DNA from 2 places in the Kocuria sp. MNB10 genome. Region 2 is predicted to be linked to the other one. Evidence: predicted binding sites of a transcription regulator. Region 2 holds the regulator's gene; the other holds the start of a gene.
What was found. The regulator HrcA, encoded in region 2, represses chaperone genes, less so after heat shock. The targets are predictions, from matches to a motif close to TTNGCACTCGNNNNNNNCGAGTGCNAA.
Positions count from the first base shown of each region.

Region 1: groES (co-chaperone GroES) is a predicted target of HrcA. The motif match lies at 3,706-3,732, and genes of this name have one in related genera.

Region 1 covers NZ_CM133411.1:2,057,402-2,068,509, forward strand. Annotated here, with positions in the region: gene ACW9PK_RS09320 (siderophore ABC transporter substrate-binding protein) at 1-732, shown strand, start outside; gene ACW9PK_RS09325 (ABC transporter permease) at 791-1,789, shown strand; gene ACW9PK_RS09330 (iron chelate uptake ABC transporter family permease subunit) at 1,782-2,819, shown strand; gene ACW9PK_RS09335 (iron ABC transporter ATP-binding protein) at 2,816-3,571, shown strand; gene groES (co-chaperone GroES) at 3,864-4,160, shown strand; gene groL (chaperonin GroEL) at 4,268-5,851, shown strand; gene ACW9PK_RS09350 (acyltransferase family protein) at 6,014-7,051, shown strand; gene ACW9PK_RS09355 (SGNH hydrolase domain-containing protein) at 7,106-8,020, shown strand; gene ACW9PK_RS09360 (acyltransferase family protein) at 8,057-10,225, shown strand; gene ACW9PK_RS09365 (acyltransferase family protein) at 10,271-11,108, shown strand, end outside.
Region 2 covers NZ_CM133411.1:2,834,869-2,845,976, reverse strand. Annotated here, with positions in the region: gene hemW (radical SAM family heme chaperone HemW) at 1-125, shown strand, start outside; gene ACW9PK_RS12945 (DUF4870 domain-containing protein) at 131-562, opposite strand; gene ACW9PK_RS12940 (DUF3097 family protein) at 776-1,654, opposite strand; gene hrcA (heat-inducible transcriptional repressor HrcA) at 1,818-2,840, shown strand; gene dnaJ (molecular chaperone DnaJ) at 2,895-4,037, shown strand; gene ACW9PK_RS12925 (16S rRNA (uracil(1498)-N(3))-methyltransferase) at 4,034-4,795, shown strand; gene ACW9PK_RS12920 (GerMN domain-containing protein) at 4,818-5,774, opposite strand; gene ACW9PK_RS12915 (PhoH family protein) at 5,919-7,004, shown strand; gene ybeY (rRNA maturation RNase YbeY) at 7,052-7,507, shown strand; gene ACW9PK_RS12905 (GTPase Era) at 7,560-8,609, shown strand; gene ACW9PK_RS12900 (LCP family protein) at 8,706-10,316, shown strand; gene leuA (2-isopropylmalate synthase) at 10,488-11,108, shown strand, end outside.

The DNA.
Region 1 (11,108 bases), 780 kb from region 2:
ATCCCGAACGACATCTCCTATGCGAACGACGACGCCGTGGTGGACCTGGGTTCGCACCGTGAACCGAATCTCGAGGCGATCGCCGGGGTGGACCCGGACCTCGTGATCAACGGGCAGCGCTTCGCGCAGTACTACGACGACATCAAAAAGCTCGTCCCGGACGCCGCCATGCTGGAACTGGATCCGCGCGACGATCAGCCGCTGGACGAGGAACTCAAGCGCCAGACCACGGCCCTGGGCGAGGTCTTCGGCAAGCAGGAGGAAGCCCGCCGACTCACCGACGGGCTCGACCAGGCCGCCCAGCGCGCCAAGGACGCCTACGACGGCCAGTCCACGATGGGCGTGATCGTCTCCGGTGGTGACATCGGGTACGTGGCACCGAGCAAGGGACGCACGATCGGCCCGCTGTTCGACATGGTGGGGCTGCAGCCCGCGCTGAAGGTCGAGGGCTCCGACAACCACCAGGGGGACGACATCTCCGTGGAGGCCATCGCCCAGTCCCGCCCGGAACTGCTCATCGTGCTGGACCGTGACGCGGGCGTGAAGACCTCCGAGGGTGCCAGCCCGGCGTCCGAGGTGATCGAGAAGTCCGAGGCCCTCAAGGACGTCCCCGCGGTGAAAAACGGCAACGTGGTCTACCTGCCCGCGGACACCTACACGAACGAGGGGATCCAGACCTACACCGAGATCCTCGACGACATCGCGGAGAAACTGGGAGGTCGGAGCAACTGATCCCTCCCACCCCGCACGACCACCGACGCCCCGCGGGAGTCTCCCGCGGGGCTTCGGCATGATCCAGGAAGCACACGTGATGGTCTCCACTGCACAACGTCCGACCCGCACGGGGGTGGCCCGGGACTGGAAATTCTGGCTCGCCCTGCTGGTGGTCCTGGGACTGCTCTGGCTGTCCCTGGTCACGGGGGTCGCGGACCTTTCGGACTCCCAGGGTGAGCAGTTCCTGGGTCTGACCCGGATTCCCCGCACGGTGGCCCTGGTCCTGGCCGGTGCCGCGATGGCCATGTCCGGGCTGGTCATGCAGTTGCTCACCCAGAACCGGTTCGTGGAACCCACGACCACGGGCACCACCGAGTGGGCCGGGCTGGGGCTGTTGCTCATGATGATCCTGGCCCCGGACGCCGGGTTGAGCGCGCGGATGATCGGCGCGATCGTAGCCGCGTTCGTGGGGACCATGGTGTTCTTCGCGTTCCTGCGCCGGGTTACGCTGCGTTCCTCCCTGATCGTGCCGATCGTGGGGATCATGCTCGGGGCCGTGGTGGGGTCGATCTCCACCTACCTGGCGCTCGTCACGGACCGGTTGCAGAACCTGGGCGTGTGGTTCGCCGGCAGTTTCACGTCCGTGCTGCGCGGCCAGTACGAGACCCTCTGGGTCGTGGCACTCGTGGCGGTGCTCGTGGTCATCACCGCGGACCGGCTCACCGTGGCGGGACTCGGCGAGGACATCGCGACCAACGTGGGATTGAACTACAACCGGATCATCCTGATCGGCACCGGACTCGTGGCCGCGGCCACCGGCGTGGTCACGGTGGTCGTGGGCAACCTGCCGTTCCTGGGGTTGATCGTGCCCAACGTGGTGTCCCTGTTCCGGGGCGACGACCTGCGCTCCAACCTGCCGTGGGTGTGCCTGCTCGGGGTCGGCCTGGTCACGGTGTGTGACCTGATCGGGCGCACGATCATCGCGCCGTTCGAGGTCCCCGTGTCCCTGATCCTGGGCATCGTGGGCGCTGCGGTGTTCATCGCCCTGTTGCTGCGAAGCCGGCGCCATGTCTGAGGTGACCGCGCTGCGCCACGACCGGGCGCGCACTGGATCGGGGGCCTTCGTCTCCCCGGCCCACCGCCGCCGCTACTGGATCACCGCGCTGTCCCTGCTCGTGGCGGGACTCGTGTTCTGCGCGGGCATCCTCACGTGGGACAACCCCCTGCCGTTCGGCACCCCGGGGTTCTGGCGGATCGCCGAGTCCCGGGCCACGAGCGTGGTGGTGATCGTGATCGTGGCGGTGAGCCAAGCCATGGCCACGGTCGCGTTCCAGACCGCCGCGAACAACCGCATCATCACGCCGTCGATCATGGGTTTCGAGTCCCTGTACGTGCTCATCCAGACCTCGGCGGTCTACTTCCTGGGTGCGGTGGGGGTCAGTGCGGTGCAGGGGCTGCCGCAGTACGCCCTGCAGGTGAGCCTCATGATCGTGTTCGCGCTGGGGCTCTACGGTTGGTTGCTCTCGGGCAAGTACGCCAACGTGCAGGTCATGCTGCTGATCGGCATCGTCCTGGGCGGCGGGCTCGGCGCGGTGTCCACCTTCATGCAGCGCTTGCTCGCACCGAGCGAGTTCGACGTGCTCAGCGCCCGCTTGTTCGGCTCGGTGGCCAACGCGGATCCCGGGTACTTCCCGCTGGCCGTGCCGCTGTGCGTGGTGGCCACGGTGGCCCTGTACGTGCACTCCCGCACGCTCAATGTCATGGCTATGGGGCGGGACGTGGCCACGAACCTGGGCATGGACCACCGCCGGGAGCTGCTGCTCACCCTGTTCTGGGTGTCCATCCTGATGGCGGTCTCTACGTCCCTGATCGGGCCCATGACGTTCCTGGGGTTCCTCGTGGCGATCCTGGCGTACCAGTTCGCGGACACCCACGACCACCGCTACGTGTTCCCCATGGCCGCGCTGATCGGTTTCGCGGTGCTGTCCGGGGCCTATTTCGTCCTGAAGAACGTCTTCTACGCGGAGGGCGCTGTGTCCATCATCATCGAGCTGGTGGGTGGCAGTGTCTTCCTCTTCGTGATCCTGAGGAGGGGCAGACTGTGATCCAGTTGACCGGACTGGTCAAGGAGTACGGCACGGACTTGGCGATCGGGCCGGTGGATCTGCAGATCCCCGCCGGTGGCGTGACCGCGCTCGTGGGGCCCAACGGCGCGGGGAAGTCCACGCTGTTGACCATGATGGGTCACCTGCTGGGTCCCGAGGCCGGCACCGTGGAGATCGGCGGTCACGACGTGAGCAGGACGCCGCCGCGTGAACTCGCCAAGGTGGTCTCCACGCTGCGCCAGGAGAACCACTTCACCGCGCGGCTCACCGTGCGCCAGCTCGTGGCGCTGGGTCGCTTCCCCTATACGCGTGGGCGGATCACCCGGGACGACGAGCGGATCATCTCCGAGTCGATAGACTTCTTCGACCTGGGACCCCTGCAGAACCGCTACCTGGACCAGCTCTCGGGCGGTCAGCGCCAGCGCGCCTACGTGGCCATGGTGCTGTGCCAGGACACCGAGTACCTCCTGCTGGACGAGCCCCTGAACAACCTGGACATGCGCCACTCGGTGCACATGATGCATCACTTGCGCCGCGTCGCGGACGAGCTCGGACGCACCGTGCTGATCGTGCTGCACGACATCAACTTCGCGAGCCACTACTCGGACTGGATCTGCGCCGTGAAGGACGGTCGCGTGGTGGAGTTCGGCCCGCCCGAGCAGATCATGACGGACGAGACCCTCACACGCGTGTTCGACACCCCGGTCACGTGCCACGACGGTCCCCACGGGCGGCTCGCGGTCTACTACTGACGCGGCACGGACGGCTCGCCGGCCGCGACTGACGCGGCCGCGGGGACGGCGGCGTCGTACCCGCGGATTGTGCCCAGAGACGAGCGCGGCGGGCGCGCCTTGACCGCGCGCGGCCCGTCTCCCTACAGTGATGATTAGCACTCTCATGGTGAGGGTGCTAAAGGCCAGGCGCTCAATCGGCACCGCGACGACGGTTGGCACGCCAACTGGCCTGTGGCGGACGCGGTCATGGGACCCCATGACACGGCGCGTTCGCACACCGTCTCACACGCCTAGAAGAAAGGGAGAGATCGTGTCGGTCTCCATCAAGCCTCTCGAGGATCGCATCGTGGTTCAGCCGCTGGCCGCTGAACAGACCACCGCTTCCGGTCTGGTCATCCCGGACACCGCCAAGGAGAAGCCGCAGGAAGGCACCGTCCTGGCCGTGGGCCCGGGCCGCGTGGACGACAAGGGCAACCGCATCCCCGTGGACGTCAAGGAGGGTGACGTGGTCATCTTCTCCAAGTACGGCGGGACCGAGGTCAAGTACAACGGCGAGGAGTACCTGGTGCTCCCCGCGCGCGACGTGCTGGCCGTCATCGAGAAGTAATCCCCGCAACGACTTTTGTGCGCGGTGCCCGGACGTTCGCCCGAGAACGGGCCACGCGGGCACCGCGCCGTCATTTCCACACCCTTCTCGTTTCGTAAGGAGCACACATGCCCAAGCAGTTGGTGTTCAACGACGCCGCTCGCAAAGCGCTCGAATCCGGTGTCAACCGACTGGCCGACACCGTCAAGGTCACGCTGGGCCCCCGCGGGCGCAACGTGGTCCTGGACAAGAAGTGGGGCGCACCCACCATCACCAACGACGGCGTGACCATCGCCCGTGAGGTGGAGCTCGAGGATCCGTACGAGAACCTCGGCGCCCAGCTGGCCAAGGAAGTGGCCACCAAGACCAACGACGTCGCCGGTGACGGCACCACCACGGCGACCGTCCTCGCGCAGGCCATCGTCAAGGAGGGTCTGCGCAACGTGGCCGCCGGAGCGGCCCCGGGCGACATCAAGCGCGGCGTGGAAGCGGCCGTGGCCACCGTGGCCCAGCGTCTGCTCGACAACGCCCGCCCCGTGGAGGGCAAGGACGTGGCCCACGTGGCCGCGATCTCCGCGCAGTCCATGGAGATCGGCGAACTGATCGCCCGCGCCTTCGAGACCGTGGGCACGGACGGTGTGATCACCATCGAGGACGGTTCCTCCACCGAGGTGGAGCTGGACGTCACCGAGGGCATGCAGTTCGACAAGGGCTACCTGTCCCCGTCCTTCGTCACGGACCCGGAGCGCCAGGAAGCCGTCCTGGACGACACCTTCGTGCTGCTGTTCCAGGGCAAGATCTCCTCGGTCCAGGACCTCATGCCCGTGCTCGAGAAGGTGCTGCAGGCCAAGAAGCCGCTGACCATCATCGCCGAGGACGTCGAGGGCGAGGCCCTGTCCACCCTGGTGGTCAACAAGCTGCGCGGCACGCTCGACGTCGTGGCCCTGAAGGCCCCCGGTTTCGGTGACCGCCGCAAGGCGATCATGCAGGACCTGGCCGTGCTCACGGATGCGACCGTGATCACCCCCGAGCTCGGCATCTCGCTCGAGGGCGTGGACGTGTCCCAGCTGGGCAACGCCCGCCGGATCACCGTGACCAAGAACCAGACCACGCTCGTGGACGGTGCGGGCTCCTCGGAGGCCGTGGCCGAGCGTGTGGCGGAGATCAAGGCGGAGATCGCCCGCACGGACTCCGAGTGGGACCGTGAGAAACTCCAGGAGCGCCTCGCGCGCCTGGCCGGTGGCATCTCGGTGATCAAGGTCGGTGCCGCGACCGAGGTCGAGCAGAAGGAACGCAAGCACCGCATCGAGGACGCCGTGTCCTCGACCCGCGCGGCCCTCGAGGAGGGCATCGTGGCCGGCGGCGGTTCCGCGCTGGTCCACGCCTCCAAGGCGCTCGACGGCACGGACCTCGGTCTGACCGGGGACGCGGCTACGGCCGTGACCATCGTGCGGCGCGCACTGACCCAGCCCCTGCGCTGGATCGCGGAGAACGCGGGCCAGGACGGCAACGTCGTGGCGGCGCGCGTGGCGGACCTCGAGCCCGGCAACGGCTACAACGCCCTGACGGACGAGTATGAGGACCTGCTCGCCGCGGGCATCATCGACCCCGTCAAGGTCACCCGTTCCGCTCTGCAGAACGCGGCGTCCATCGCGGCGCTCGTGCTCACCACGGAGACCCTCGTGGCCGAGCACAAGGGCGAGGACGCCTGATCCGTCCCACCCCGCCCACGTCCGTGGGTGACCGGGAATCGGCGGTCCACTCCTGACGGGAGTGGACCGCCTTCTCCCATGTCGTGTCGCGCAAGGACCCGCACCGCGAACGGTTCGCATCCTGCCGCGGCGCCCCCTAGGCTGAATCAATGCGGCGCCCCCTTGGCTGAATCAATGCCGTCCGCCCCGAAGCGCTCCTCGCACGATCCCGGGTCGAGCGCTGCCGGTTCCGTGACCGGCGCCGCGGTCGCCTCCGCGGACGACGGCGCCCACCCCCGTATCGGACCGGCGACACCGCAGGACGCGCGCCCCGCCGATGCCGCCGCCCGGGTGGCCCGGTACTGGCTGCACACGTTCAAACGCTTGTTACCCCTGGCTACGCTCACAATCTTGCTGACCCTCGCCGCGCTGTGGGCGTTCTTCCCGACCATGCAGATCGCCCAGTTCCGTTCGCAGGGTGTGGCATCCGTGATGTACGTGGAGAACTGGGCGCTCGCTGCCGAACAAGTGGATTACTACGCGGCGGACCACTCGACCGAGTCCCCGTTCCAGCACTTCTGGTCCCTGTCGGTGCAGGGGCAGGTCTTCCTCGTGTGGCCGCTGATCTTCGCCCTCGCGTGGTGGTGGCGACGCCGCACCGCCCGCAGCTGCGTACCCGTCCTCGCGGGCTGCTTCGGTCTCGTCTTCGCCACGCCCCTGGCATTCTCCGTGGTCACGACGGTGTCCCGACAGGGGTTCGCGTACTTCGATACCCGTGCTCGACTGTGGGAGTTCGCGCTGGGTTCCCTGCTGGCCCTGGCTGTCCCGTACCTGCGCGTGGGTCGGGGCCTGGGACTGCTGCTGGGTTGGGTCGGGTTCGTGAGCATGGTCCTGGTGGGCATCCTCGTGGACGTGCAGGGCGCGTTCCCGGGTTGGATCGCGTTGTGGTCGTTGCTGTCGGCGGCGGCGATCATCGTGGCCGGACAGTCCGGTTCCAGCATCGGTTTCGACCGGTTCCTCTCGTGGGGCCCCATAGTACGACTCGGGGATGCGGCGTACGCGCTCTACCTGGTCCACTGGCCGCTGCTGATTACCTACCTGGTGCTCCGTGACCGCCCGGACGCCGGAGCCCTCGCGGGAACCGCCCTCGTGCTGGCCTCGATTGCGCTCGCCCTCCTTCTCACGCGCTGGTTCGAAGAACCCCTGAAGCGGTGGTCGTGACCGGAGGCCCGGTCGTGGCGAGCCGGACTCGTGATCGCGGTGTGCATGGGGCTCGTGACGGTGACCGCCGGCGCGTGGGAACGGGCGGAGCTGCAACGCAACCATCGACTGGGGGAGAACGCGTCCGCGAACAACCCTGGCGCCGTCGCCCTGCTGCCGGGCTACGAGTTCCACGGCGACCCGACCGCGCCCGCGCTGCCGCGCCCCGAGGAACTGCCCCACAGCGCCGCGGACCTGGGTGGGGGCTGTCCCGAGGACGTCGAGCTGCCCGAGCAGTTCCGGCAGTTCTGCCGCGAGCCCGTGGCCACGGAGGACCCCGCCCGCACCGTGGTGGTGATCGGCAACAGCCACATGCAGCACTGGGTCCCCGCGCTCGAACCGCTGGCCAGCGCGAACGGGTGGCGCGTGCTCGCCTACATCCAGCACGGGTGCTCTTACACGGTGGCCGCGGAACTCGAGGACGCCGAGGCGTGCGCGACCTGGTTCGAGGGCAGCGACGAGATGCTCGCCGCCGCCGACCCGGATCTCGTGTTCGTGCAGGGCACCTTCAGCGAGCCGGACGGGGAGACGTGGAAACCGGGCCTGGAGACCCGCGTGCGCGCCCTCGTGGCGGACGGCATCCAGGTGGTGGGCATCCGGGACACCCCGCGGTTCCACGACGCCCCGGCCGAGTGCGCCGCGCTGCGCGGCCTCGAGTCCCCGGAGTGCGAGATCGTGCACCCCATGCTCGACACCCCCGACCCCCAGCGGGACCTGGGCTCCGAACTGGAGGGTTTCGCGCCCGTGGACATGACCGACGTCGTGTGTCCCGACGGCGCGTGCCGGCCCGCCGTGGGCAACGTGATCGTGTACTCCGACGACGACCACCTCACCGGGATGTACGCGGCCTCAGCCTCCCACAGCTTCGCCCAGCGGGTCTCGGACGCCCTGCAGCAGGACGGGATCACGGGGATCGCGTTACCCGAGTAACTCCTTGTCAGGCGGGGGAGGTCTACTATGGCCTGCGTGCTTCCCCCCGATCGATCCCTCACGACAGTTCCGCAGGCCCCCGGGTCACCCACCACGGCCCCCGCCCCGTGGACGGACGTCTCCTCCGCCGGGATGCCCACCGCCTCCGCGTCCCCGGGCTCCTCCGCCTCGGCCACCCGGGTGGCCCGGTACTCGGGATTCCGTCCCGAGGTGCAGGGGCTGCGGGCGGTGGCCGTGCTGTTGGTGGTCGTCTACCACGTGTTCATGGGCCGGGTCTCCGGCGGCGTGGACATCTTCCTGCTGATCTCGGCGTTCTTCATGACCCTCTCCTTCGTGCGCCGGATCGAAGGGGGGCGTCCGCTGGGGCTGGTCCGGTACTGGCTGCACACCTTCAAGCGGTTGCTGCCGCTCGCCACGGTGATCATCCTGGGCACGCTGGCCCTCGTGGCGTTCGTGTTCCCGCGCACCGACGTCGCGGAGTTCCGGTCCCAGGGCGTGGCCTCGATCCTGTACGTCGAGAACTGGGCGCTGGCCGCCAACCAGGTGGACTACTACGCCGCGGACCATTCGACCGCCTCTCCCTTCCAGCACTTCTGGTCCCTGTCGGTTCAGGGTCAGGTGTTCCTGGTGTGGCCGCTGATCTTCGCCCTCGCGTGGTGGTGGCGACGCCGCACCGGGCGCAGCTGCGTACCCGTGCTGGCGGGGTGTTTCGGCCTCGTGTTCGTCGCCTCGCTCGCGTTCTCCGTGGTGACGACGGCGTCCCGGCAGGAGTTCGCGTACTTCGACACCCGCGCCCGGTTGTGGGAATTCGCACTGGGCTCCTTGCTGGCCCTGGCGGTGCCCTACCTGCGCGTGGGCCGGGGCCTGGCAGTGCTGCTGGGCTGGGCCGGGTTCGTGAGCATGGTCCTGGTGGGCATCCTCGTGGACGTGCAGGGCGCGTTCCCGGGCTGGATCGCGTTGTGGCCGCTCCTCTCGGCCGCGGCCATCATCGTGGCCGGCCAGACGGGATCGCCGATCGGTTTCGACCGGTTCCTCTCGTGGGGCCCCGTGGTGCGACTCGGGGATGTGGCGTACGCGCTCTACCTGGTGCACTGGCCGCTGCTGATCAGCTACCTGGTGCTCCGTGAGCGCCCCGAGGCCGGCCCCCGTTCGGGTGTGATGCTCGTGGTGCTCTCGGTCGTGCTGGCCCTGGCGCTGACCCGTTGGGTCGAGGCGCCGATGAAGCGGTGGGCGTGGCCCGAGGCCCGGAAGTGGCGCATGGGGCTCGTGATCGCGGTGTGCATGGGACTCGTGGTCGCGACCGCGGGGGCCTGGAGCGCCGTCGAACGCCACCGCACGCAACAGCTCACGTGGAACGCGGCCGAGAACAACCCGGGCGCGGTGTCCCTGCTGCCCGGTTTCCAGTTCGCGGGGGACCCGGAAGCACCCACGCTGCCGTTGCCGGAGGACCTCTCCCGCAGCGCGGCGGAACTGGGCGGCGCGTGCCCCGAGGACATCGAGCTGCCCGAGCAGTTCCGCCAGTTCTGCTACGAGACCAGGGCCGCGGAGAACCCCGCCGAGACCGTGCTCGTCACGGGTAACAGCCACGCGCAACACTGGCTGCCGGCCATCACCGCTCTGGCCGAGGCGAACAATTGGCGGGTCGTGAACTACATCCAGCCCGGGTGCTACTACACCGTGGCCGAGGAGCAACCCCCGTTCGAGACGTGCGACCGATGGTTCGAGGGCACGCAGCCCATGGTGGACGCCGTGCACCCCGGTCTCATGTTCGTCCAGGGAACGTTCACCAACGTGGACGGGGAGTTCTGGAAGGCCGGTCTGGAGACCCGGGTGCGGGACCTCGTGTCCCAGGGCATCGACGTAGTGGGCATCCGCGACGTCCCCCGCTTCTCGCAGCCACCGTCCGAGTGCGCCGTGGAGCACGGGGAGGACGCCCCGCAGTGCGTGGGCACCCACCCCATGCTGGGCACCGAGGACCCGCAGCAGACCCTCGCGGAGGTGCTGCCCGGGTTCTCGGCCGTGGACATGACGGACGTGATCTGCCCGCGCGAGCAGTGCCGCCCGGTGATCGGCAACGTGTACGTGTACCTGGACGACGACCACATCACGGGCATGTACTCGGCCACGACCGCGCCCATCTTCGCGCAGCGCACCGCGGAGGCGATGACCGCGGACGGTGGCGCGGGTCTCGACGTGCCCCGCTGAGTCCGGCCTGCCACCCGACTGGGGGAAACGTCTACGATGGCCTGCGTGCTTCCCCGTGACGAGACCCCAGCCACCGCCGCGCCGTCCTCCGCGCCCGCGCCCTGGGGGGACGCGGCCTCCGCCGGGGCACCGACCGCGTCCGCGACCCCGGGATCCTCCGATTCCGCGGCCCGGGTGGCCCGGTTCTCGGGGTTCCGCCCGGAGGTGCAGGGGCTGCGGGCCGTGGCCGTGCTGCTCGTGGTGGTCTATCACGTATTCATGGGCCGGGTCTCCGGCGGCGTGGACGTCTTCCTGCTGATCTCGGCGTTCTTCATGACGCTGTCGTTCGTGCGGCGGATCGAGGGCGGCCGACCGTTGGAGTTGGGTCGGTACTGGCTGCACACGTTCAAACGCCTGCTGCCCCTGGCCACAGTGATCATCCTGTTCACCCTGGCGCTCATCTGGTTGGTGTTCCCGCGCACGGACGTCGCGGAGTTCCGGTCCCAGGGCGTGGCCTCGATCCTGTACCTCGAGAACTGGGCCCTGGCCGCGAACGAGGTCAACTACTATGCGGCGGACCACTCGACCGCGTCTCCCTTTCAACACTTTTGGTCCCTGTCCGTCCAGGGCCAGGTCTTCCTGGTGTGGCCGCTGATCTTCGCGCTCGCATGGTTCGTCAAACGGCGCACGGGGCGCAACACCATCCCCGTGCTGGCCGTGTGCTTCGGTCTCGTGTTCGCCGCCTCGCTCGCGTTCTCGGTGGTCACGACGGCGACCCAGCAGGAATTCGCGTACTTCGACACCCGCGCCCGGTTGTGGGAGTTCGCACTGGGGTCGCTCATCGCGCTCGCGATCCCGTACCTGCACCCGGGCCGCGTGCTGCGTGTGGCCCTGGGCTGGCTCG
Region 2 (11,108 bases):
CGGTGGCCGGATTGATCGCCGACGGCTGGCTGGACGGCGCCGCCGCCCTCCGCGGGTCCGCGGTCCTCACGGACGCGGGGCGTCTGATGGCCGACGCCGTGACGCGCCGCTTGCTCGACTGGTGACCGTGTCAGGAGTTGCGGGCCGCGAACTTGTCGTAGAGGTGGGTGTTGAACCGGTACTGGTGCGGTTCGCCGCGGTTGACCTTCACGCCCGCGCGCACGGAGGTGATGGCCAGGAACAGCCAGGTCACGGCGGCGATGACCGAGAAGAGCCATCCGATGAACGGGATGAGTGAGAGCACGATGCCCGCGAGGATCACCAGGGTGGGCAGCATGGTGTAGTTGGCGGCTTCCCGGGATTCCTGAGCGGTGAAGGGACCGCGGTCCTTGAACACCCGGTGGATCATGTAGCTGGGCAGTACGCCCACCACGCCACCCAGGTGGGCGAGGGTGGCCCACTGCCGGTCCTGGGACACGTCCAGGGGTTGCGCCACGGGGGCCACGGACTCGAACGGAGTCTCGGCGGAGCGAGTGGAGGGGGAGGGAGCAGCGTCAGTCACGAGCGGGTGTGCCTTTCACGGGCGGTAGCCATCCGGGTCGGAGGACGCCGGTGCTCCCATCCTACGGTCGTTCCCGCGTGGCTCGCGCCGGACGACGACGCCAGGCGTCACCCACGCTGGTGGTCACCGCTAACGCGGGTCACCGAAGCCGTAGACCACCGGCTGCGAGCGCCGTCGACGTCGTGGGTCACCGCAGGTCAGGCGCAGCCCGGGTCAGGAATCGGCGGCGTCCGGGGCGGTGAGGAAGTCGATGAGCTCCTCCACGCGGCCCAGCAGGGCCGGTTCGAGGTCTGCGTACGTGTTCACTCGTGCAAGGATCGCCTGCCACGCCCGCCCCACGTCCTGGGGTGTGCGGTGCGGCAGGCCCAGCGCGCGTGCCATCCCGGTCTTCCAATCCACCCCGCGCGGGATCACGGGCCACTCCCGGATCCCCAGGGCGCTGGGCTTCACGGCCTGCCAGATGTCCACGTAGGGGTGTCCGAGGATGAGCACGTTGTCCCGGGCACCCGGGACCGCGAGCGCCTCCTGGGCGATCCTGGACTCCTTGGAGCCCGCGACCAGGTGGTCCACGAGGATCCCGAGCCGGCGCTGCGGGCCGGGGTGGAACTCGGCGATGGCTGAGGGGAGGTCGTCGATCCCGTGCAGGGGTTCCACCACGGTGCCCTCGACCGCGAGGTCGTGGCCCCACACCTTGGCCACGAGCTCGGCGTCGTGGTACCCCTCGACCCACACACGCGACTCCTTGGCCACGGACGCGCGCAGGTTCTCGACCTCGACCGACCCCGAACGCGTGATCCGGGGCTTGGCCGGGGCGCTGCGGGTCTCGGGCGGGCCCAGCCGCACGGGTTCGCCGTCCAGGAGGAAGCCCGGGCCCAGGGGGAAGGACTTCACGCGCCCGTGCCGGTCCTCCAGACCCACCACGCGCATCCCGCCGATGGTCTCCACGCCCACGACGGCGCCCACCCACCCGGTCTCCACGTCCTCGAGCACCATGTCCCGGGCCACGGGGACGTCCCGGGAGACGGGACCGGTGCGGGCGACGTCGGGACTGCCTAGGTCCCGGGGACCCCAGGACCAGCCGGATGCGTTCACGGGCGACTCCTCCACGTCGTGCCGCGGCGCGAGCGCGCCGCCGGGCAGGCGAATCAGCCGCGAGCGTATCAAAATCGGCCCCTGACCCACGGGCCCCGGACGGCCAGGATTAGCACTGTGAACTCTTGAGTGCCAGAATTGCCAGCAACGGGAGGTGAGACACATGGAGCATCCGCGCCGAGCGCAGATCCTGCGCGCCATCGTGGAGGACTACGTCCATTCGCGTGAACCCGTGGGGTCCAAGGCGCTCGTGGAACGCCACCGCCTACCCGTCTCCTCCGCCACGGTGCGCAACGACATGGCCGCCCTCGAGGAGGACGGGCTGATCGTGGCCCCGCACACGAGCTCGGGGCGGATCCCCACGGACCGAGGTTACCGCGAGTTCGTCAACCAGATCGCAGCTCTGGAGCCCCTCACCTCCGCCCAGCGCCGCGCGATCCAGGTGTTCATGGACGGCGCCCAGGACCTGGACGACATCATGGAGCGCACCGTGCGCCTGCTCGCCCAGCTCACCCACCAGGTGGCCGTGATCCAGTATCCCGTGCGCACCGGGATCACCGTGCGCCACGTGGAACTCGTGGACGTGGGAGACGCCCGCGTACTCGTGATCCTGATCCCCACCACCGGACGCGTGGCCCAACGCACCGTGGAACTGCCCGTCACCCTGACCGAGGCCCAGCTGCTGGAGCTGCGCGCCCACGTGCTCGCACGCCTGCTCGGCAGGCCCGTGGAAGACGTCCCCGACGCCGCCGTGACCCTGCCCCCGGCCCTGCCCGAGGAACTGCGCGACGCCGGGACCGCGGTGACCGGGGCGCTCGCGGTGCTCGCAGCGGTGTCGGACGAACACCGCCTGGTGATGGCCGGGACCGCGAACCTCGCGCGCTTCAGCGGGGACTTCCCGCAGAGCATCTCCCCGGTGCTCGAGGCGCTTGAGGAACAAGTGGCCATGCTGCGATTGTTGTCCGAGATGCAGCAGGACGAACGCGGGGTCGCGGTGCGCATCGGCTCCGACCACAGCGACGACCCCCTGGCGGAGGCGTCCGTGGTGGCCACGGGTTACGGTCCGCACGCCGCGTCCAAGGTGGGAGTCGTGGGGCCCACACGCATGGACTACCCCACGACCATGGCCTCCGTGCGCGCGGTGGCCCGCTACCTGTCCAAGAACCTGGGGGCTGAGCGCACGTGAGCGCCGCCCGCCCCGCTCGACCGTAGAACCGACGAAAGAAGAAACGACGACATCGTGAGCGATCACTACGAAACCCTCGGCGTGAGCCGGGACGCCAGCGCCGAAGAGATCAAGCGCGCCTACCGCAAGAAGGCCCGCAAACTTCACCCGGACGTGAACCCCTCACCCGAGGCCGCCGAGGAGTTCAAGCGCGTCTCCCACGCCAATGACGTCCTCTCCGACCCGGACAAACGCCGTGTCTACGACGCCACAGGCAACGAGAACGGCACGGACACCGGCTTCGGCGGGGGCTTCCCCGGAACGGGCTTCGGCTTCTCCGACATCTTCGAGACGTTCTTCCAGGGCGCGGGAGCCGGTGGCCAGCGCGGCCCCCAGTCCCGCACCCGCCAGGGCCAGGACGCCCTGATCAACGTGCGGATCTCCCTCAAGGACGCCGTGTTCGGCATGGAGAAGGACATCACGGTGGACACCGCCGTCGTGTGCCCCACGTGCCAGGGCACGTGCTGCCAGCCCGGCACGAGCCCCGTGACGTGTACCATGTGCCGCGGCTCCGGCCACATGCAGTACCAGCGCCAGTCCATCCTGGGCATGGTCACCACCCAGGCCCCGTGCTCCCAGTGCAACGGCTTCGGCACCGTGATCGAGAGCCCGTGCCACGAGTGCTACGGCGAGGGCCGCGTGCGCGACCGCCGCCCCCTGACCGTGAAGATCCCCGCCGGCATCCAGTCCGGCAACCGCATCCGCCTGGGCGGCCAGGGTGAGGCCGGCACCGCCGGCGGACCCAACGGCGACCTCTTCGTGGAACTGAAGGTGGACCCCGATCCCACCTTCCTCCGCGAGGGCGACGATCTCCACGCCCGCCTGCGTATCCCCATGACCGCCGCCGCGCTCGGCACCACCGTGAGCCTCGAGACGTTCGACGGCGCTCGCACGGTGGACGTCGATCCCGGTACCCAGTCCGGTGCGACCGTCACGCTCGACGACCTGGGTGTCACCCACCTGCGGGGCAAGGGCCGCGGGGACCTCAAGGTGCACTTCGAGGTGGAGACCCCCAAGGACCTCTCCTCCGAACAGCGCGAACTGCTCGAGCGACTCGCCGAGCTGCGCGGTGAGGAAGCGGCGGACGGCACGACCGTGAACACCAACCACTCCGGTGGGTTCTTCTCCCGGTTGCGGGACCGGTTCAACGACCTGTGACCAACCCCGTCTTCCACGTCCCCGCCGGGGACCTCTTCCGGGCGCACCCGGGGGAGGTCCTGGACGTCGTGGGTCCCGAGGCCAAGCACGCGGTGACCGTGCGGCGCCTGCGCGCGGGGGAGGCCCTGGACCTCGTGGACGGGCACGGCACCCGTGCGGTGTGCACGTTCGACTCCGGGGCCAAGGACCGGATGAGCGTGACCGTCCACGAGATCCACCACGACGCCGCGCAGCAGCCGGAGTTCACGCTGGTGCAGGCACTCGCCAAGGGGGACCGGGACCTGCAGGCCGCGGAGGCCGCCACGGAACTCGGGGTCTCCCGGGTGATCCCGTGGCAGGCGGAGCGCAGCATCGTGCGCGTCCACGCGGACCGCGCGGCCAAACTCATGGCCAAGTGGGACTCCACCCTGGCCGCGGCGGCCAAGCAGTCGCGGCGCGCCCGCTGGCCCGAACGCGGTGACTGGGTGGACACCGCGGGTCTGGCCCGGCTGATCGCTGCGGAACCCCAGATGCTGTGGCTCGTGCTGCATGAATCGGCGAGCCCACGTTGGTCCACCCCGGACGTGACCCGGTGGGGTGATCGGTCCCGGATCGCGGTGATCGTGGGCCCGGAGGGAGGGATCGGTGACGGAGAGCTCGAGGCGTTGTGCGCCGCCGGTGCTCAGCCGATGCGCCTGGGAACCACTGTCATGCGATCGTCCACCGCGGGACCCGCGGCACTGGCCGCGCTGCACGCGGTGCTCGGGCTCTGGGACTGACCCGGGACCCAACGGGGAGGGCTCAGTCCCCGGCGCGCACTGTGATCGCGTGATCGTCGGACACGGTGGTGCCGGAATCGTCCGTGCCGCTCACGCGCACGGTGTACGTCCCGGGGTCGAGCGTGACACTCGTGCGTAGTTCCGTGCCCGTGGTCGGATCCGAGCCGGGGGAAGCGGGTGCGATGTTCCCACTGTGCACGACGCGGTCGTCCTCGAGCACCTCCCAGAGGGCGTCACGCACCGAGGGCAGCACGCGGGCGAAGACCGTCACGGGGCTCTTGGGTTCCGCCCCGGTCTGGGGGTCGACGAGCCACACGGGCGCGGCCAGTGCGGGGTCACGCGTGAGCGGGGCATGAAGTTCCACGGCTCCGAAGGCCTTGTACCCGCTCTGCCCGTTCACGAGGACCCGCACCTCCTTGGCCGTGGACGAGTCCAACAGCCCGGCGGTCACAGCCGCCGCGGAGACCGTGTACACCATTTGCTGCAGTGCGACCCGCGCGTCCTGCGGGGAGAGTTGGGAGGCGAACGCGGCGGCGGGCAGGTCCACGGTGATGGTTCCGTCCGGGGACACGGAGGTGCCCACGGTGTCCACGGCGGACCACAGGGACCGGTAGTCCGGGTCCGCGGGGGTGGCCGAGGTGACCATGAGCGCCGCCTGGGCCACGGGGTCGGTCGTGTCCTGGGAGGTCGGGGTGCGGAACTCGCGGAACAGGTAGCGCGATTGGTCCCCGGTGCCCACCCAGTACACGGGGGCCTGTTCGGTGGCCACGCCTTCCATCGCGGTGTCCGTGTTCATGGGCGCGGAGGCGATCCCGGGGGCGGCTTCGGAGTTGTGGTCCGGTCGGTCGGCGGCGGTCCCGCACGAGGCCACGACCGCGGCGAGCGACACGGCGAGCGCCCCCGTCGCGGCGCGCCGAAGTCCGCCGGGCGCGGTGGCACGACGACGCTGCGGCTCGGTCGTTCCTGCGGGATTTTTCACGGCTACACAACTTACCCACCGGGAGCCACGGGCGCTAACGTCGCACGTGGATCCGGGCGGACCGTTATGGGATTGCAACCTGCGGCGCGCGAGCCCGTCGGTCCCGGCGGGTCCAGGTCCGCGCGCACCGGTAGGCTGGACCCGATGAGCGAACCAACCGAAGGGACCGAGGCACTGAGCACTCCGCCCACCGAACGAACCCGCGTCACCGTGCACGTACCGGATCGGGAGACCGCCGTCCGGACCTTGGGTCACGGGGACGCGACCTTGCGTCTGCTCGAGCAGCAGTTCCCGGCCGTGCGGATGACCGTGCGGGACCTGGACGTGGCCCTCGAGGGGCCCGTGATCGACACCCGCCTGGCCGCCTCCCTGCTCGAGGAACTTCTCACGATGGCGCTGCGCGGCACCGAGATCACCGAACGCACGGTGCTGCGCGTGGCCCGCATGATGCGTGACGCCCAGGACCTGCGCCCGTCGAGCGCGCTGTCCACGAGCATCCTCTCCACCCGGGGCAAGACCATCCGGCCCAAGACCGTGAACCAGAAGACCTACGTGGACGCGATCGACGAGCACACCGTGGTCTTCGGGATCGGGCCCGCCGGTACCGGCAAGACGTACCTGGCCATGGCCAAGGCCGTGCGCGCCCTGCAGGCCAAGGAGGTCAACCGGATCATTCTCACGCGTCCCGCGGTGGAGGCCGGCGAGCGACTGGGCTTCCTCCCAGGTTCGCTCAACGACAAGATCGACCCCTACCTGCGTCCCCTCTACGACGCCCTGCACGACATGATGGACCCCGAGTCCATTCCGCGGCTCATGGAGGCCGGGACCATCGAGGTTGCCCCGCTGGCCTACATGCGCGGGCGCACCCTCAACGACGCCTTCGTGATCCTCGACGAGGCCCAGAACACCACCCCGGAACAAATGAAGATGTTCCTCACCCGTCTAGGCTTCGGCTCACGGATCGTGGTTACCGGTGACGTGACCCAGGTGGACCTGCCCGGGACCACCAAGTCCGGACTGCGCCAAGTCCAACACGTGCTCGGGAAGATCGACGACATCGCGTTCTGCGAACTGACCTCCGCGGACGTGGTGCGCCACGAACTCGTGGGCGAGATCGTGGCCGCCTACGACCAGTTCGACACCACCAACCGCCACCGCGTGGAACGAGCCCGCCGCAAGGACGAACGCCGAGCGGCGTCGTCCGAGCGCACCGAGGGAGACACCCCGTGAGCGTGGCCTTCGACCTGCCCTGGGACACCCCCGCCGAACAGGCCGAGCTGCCCACCGCCTACCGCGCCGTGGACACCGACCAGCTCGAGGCCCTCGTGGACCTCGCCTTCACCCGCTGGCACCTGCACCCCGACACCGAGGTCAGCATCGCCGTGGTGGACGAGACCCGCATGGCCGAACTGCACGAACAGTGGCTGGACCTGCCCGGTGCCACCGACGTCATGTCCTTCCCCATGGACGAACTGCGCGAGGGCACCCCCGACGACCCTAGCCTGGGCGTGCTCGGGGACGTCGTACTGTGCCCACCCGTGGCCGAACGCCAGGCCGCGGCCGCCGGCCACAGCACCCAGGACGAACTGTGCCTGCTCACCACCCACTCCCTGCTGCACCTGCTGGGCCACGACCACGCCCACGAGGACGAACGCGCCCGCATGTTCACCGCCCAGCGCTCGCTGCTCGAGGAGTTCCTGGGCCGGGACGCGCCCGTGGAGACCATGACGTGAGGCGCCGCACCGCCTCCGACCCCCGCACCGACTGAACGACCGAGGACCCGCGATGACCCAGCCCACTGAACAGCCCGCTGACTTCCGCGCCGGTTTCGCCGTGTTCGTGGGCCGGCCCAACGTGGGCAAGTCCACGCTGACCAATGCGCTCGTGGGGCGCAAGGTCGCGATCACGTCCAACCGTCCGCAGACCACGCGGCACACCATCCGCGGGATCGTGCACCGCACCGACGGTCAGTTGATCCTCGTGGACACCCCCGGCCTGCACCGTCCGCGCACGCTGCTCGGTCAGCGGCTCAACGACGTCGTGGCCCAGACCCTGGGTGAGGTGGACGTGATCGGGTTCTGCGTGCCCGCGGACCAGAAGGTGGGCCCGGGGGACCGGTACATCGCCCAGCAGGTCGTCGCCGCCGTCGGGCGCACCCCCGTGGTCGCGATCGTGACCAAGGCGGACCTCGTCCCCCAGCAGCGCCTCGCCGAACAGCTCGTGGCCGTGAGCGAGCTCGGGCGCGAGGTCGTCACCGAGGAGCGCGCCCAGCGCGACGCACGACGACGACGTCGCGACGCGGCGCCGTCCGCCAAGGGCACCGGCGGTCGCCCGGCCGCGCAGCGCACCGAGGACACGCCGGCCGGATGGGCCCACGTGATCCCCGTGAGCGCGGCGGACGGCTTCCAGATGGACGAGATCGCCGAGCTGCTCGTGTCGCTGATGCCCGTCTCCCCGCCCCTGTACCCGGAAGGGGACCTCACCGACGAGCCGGAGGTCACCATGATGGGCGAACTCATCCGCGAGGCTGCGCTCGAGGGCGTGCGGGACGAACTGCCCCACTCGCTCGCCGTGGTCGTGGACGAGGTCTCCGAACGTGAAGGCCGCTCACCCGACAACCCCATGCTGGACGTCCACGCGAGCCTGTACGTGGAACGGGACTCCCAGAAGGCCATCGTGATCGGCAAGCGCGGTGCGCGACTGCGCGAGATCGGAACGCGCGCCCGAGCCCAGATCGAGTCTCTACTGGGCACCCGGATCTACCTGGACCTGCACGTCAAGGTCGCCAAGGAATGGCAACGGGACCCCCGACAGCTGTCCAAGCTCGGGTTCTGAGCGGATACACACCACACGTCAACCCGGTGCCGTAGCCTGACCTACCAGTCAGGGCCGCACGCCCCGCCCGATCCGAGACCCCAGGAGACGTCACCGGTGGATCCCAGCTCAGCACCACGCCGGAGCCGCCGGAGTTCGCGTACGAGCGCGCCGTGGAGTACGCACCCCGCCCGCCGCACGGATCGCGACGGCGAGGCGTACGACCTGCGCCAGACCGGACGTCATCACCGCGCCCATGTCCACCGCTCCTCGGTACGCAGGATCGCCGTGATCCTGGCCGTGTTCGGGCTACTGGCCGTACTCGGCATCGGCGGGATCGCCGCGCTGCGCCTGACCGGCAACCTCACCTCGAGCCCCCTGAACCTCTCCGACGGTGCCGAGAACGTGGACGACGGCCCCCTGGACATCCTCGTCATGGGCTCGGACACTCGCCACGGCCAGGGCAACAGCGAATACGGCAGCGAGGACGACGCCGAGGGCCGCACCGACGTCATGATGCTCGTGCACGTGACCGAGAACCGCGACGCCGTCACCGTGGTCTCCTTTCCCCGGGACCTCATGGTCAGGATCCCGCAGTGCACGGACCCCAAGAGCGGCACCGTGTACCCGGCCACGACCGGGATGCTCAACAGTGCGGTGGAACACGGCGGCCCTGGGTGCACCGTGGCCGCGATCAACCGACTCACCGGCGTGAACATCGACCACTTCATGCTCGCCGACTTCAACGCCGTCAAGGAACTCTCCAGCGCCGTGGGCGGCGTGCAGGTATGCGTCAACGAACCGGTGGATGACCCCAAGTCCGGGCTGCGCCTGCCCGCCGGGATCTCCTCCGTGGAGGGCGAACAGGCACTCGCGTTCCTGCGTTCCCGCGCGGCGTTCGGCAACGGTGGGGACGAGGCCCGCATCCGCTCGCAGCAGTCGTTCCTGGCGTCCCTCACGCGCAAGATCCAGGCGGACGGGACGCTCACCAACCTCCCGCAGCTCTACCACATCGCCGAGGTGATGACCCAAAACCTGCACGTGGACCAGGGGTTGACCTCCATCCCCACCCTCGTGGGCATGGCCGGTGCGCTCAACGGCATCGATCCCGGCCGGATCGCGTTCGTGACCGCGCCGTCCGAGCCCTACCCGCAGGACCCCAACCGGTTGCAGCTGGAAGAGAAGCCCGCCGAGCGGCTCTTCGAGACCCTGCGTCGGGACGTCTCCGTCACGGAGGCCCGCGACGCGCCGGCGGCGTCCCCCGGGCCCTCCCACGCGATGGGGGAGACCGCTACCCCCGTGCCGAGTGCCACGCACCCCACCGAGCCGGCGGCATCGCCCACCGCGACCGGCCCCGCCGTGGACCCGTCGCTCGTGCCGATCACGGTGAGCAACCGCACGGACGCCGGGGGCCGGGACCACCAGCTCGTGAGCGTGCTCGAACGCGCCGGCTACGACCAGGCGCGCACCGCGTCCTCCGGCACGCAGCTCGCGGCCACGCAGATGTTCTACAACCCCAACTGGGCGCTGGCCGCGGACGACGTCGCCGCTGTCCTGAACGTCTCACCGAGCCAACTCGTGGCGAGCTACGACGTGCCCGGGATCGAGGTCGCGGTGGGCCAGGACTTCCGTAGCGGTGACACGATGGACCGCAACGCCGCCCTGCCCGAGGACCTGCAGGGCCAGACCGCGGAGCAGTTCACGTGCCAGGAGACCGCGGCGGGGTAACGATCCGGTGTGCCGGTGACCTAGTGGTACGTTGGATCACATGCGGCAAGGGATGACGCTACTCCTGCTTACGTGCCGCAGCGGGGCCTGAACCGATCCTCACGGCCGACCACCCGCTGCGGAGTTCCGTGGTGCCGGCCCACAAGCTTCTGATCGAAAGGCCCCCTTCCCATGAAGAATTTGCAGCGTCCCTCCGGAATGCCCGTCCACAAGTACACCCCGTACCACCAGAACTTCCCGTTTGACATGTCCGACCGCACGTGGCCGGACAAGGTGGCCACCACGGCCCCGCGCTGGTGCGCCGTGGACCTGCGGGACGGAAACCAGGCGTTGATCGACCCCATGGACTCCGAGCGCAAACTGAAGATGTTCCAGTTGCTGGTGAAGATGGGCTACAAAGAGATCGAGGTGGGCTTCCCGTCCGCCTCGCAGACTGATTTCGACTTCGTGCGCACCCTGGTCGAGGACGACCTGATCCCGGAGGACGTCTCCATCCAGGTGCTCACGCAGTCCCGCGAGCACCTGATCGAGCGCACGTACGAGGCAATCGAGGGCGCACCGCACGCGATCGTACACCTGTACAACTCCACGTCCACCCTGCAGCGACGCGTGGTCTTCGACCGCGACATGGACGGCATCGTGGACATCGCCCTGACCGGTGCCAGGTTGTGCCGCAAGTACGAGGAACAGCTCAAGCACACCGACGTCACGTACGAGTACTCCCCGGAGTCCTACACGGGCACCGAGCTCGAGTTCGCCGCGCGGATCTGCAACGAGGTCGCCGAGACCTTC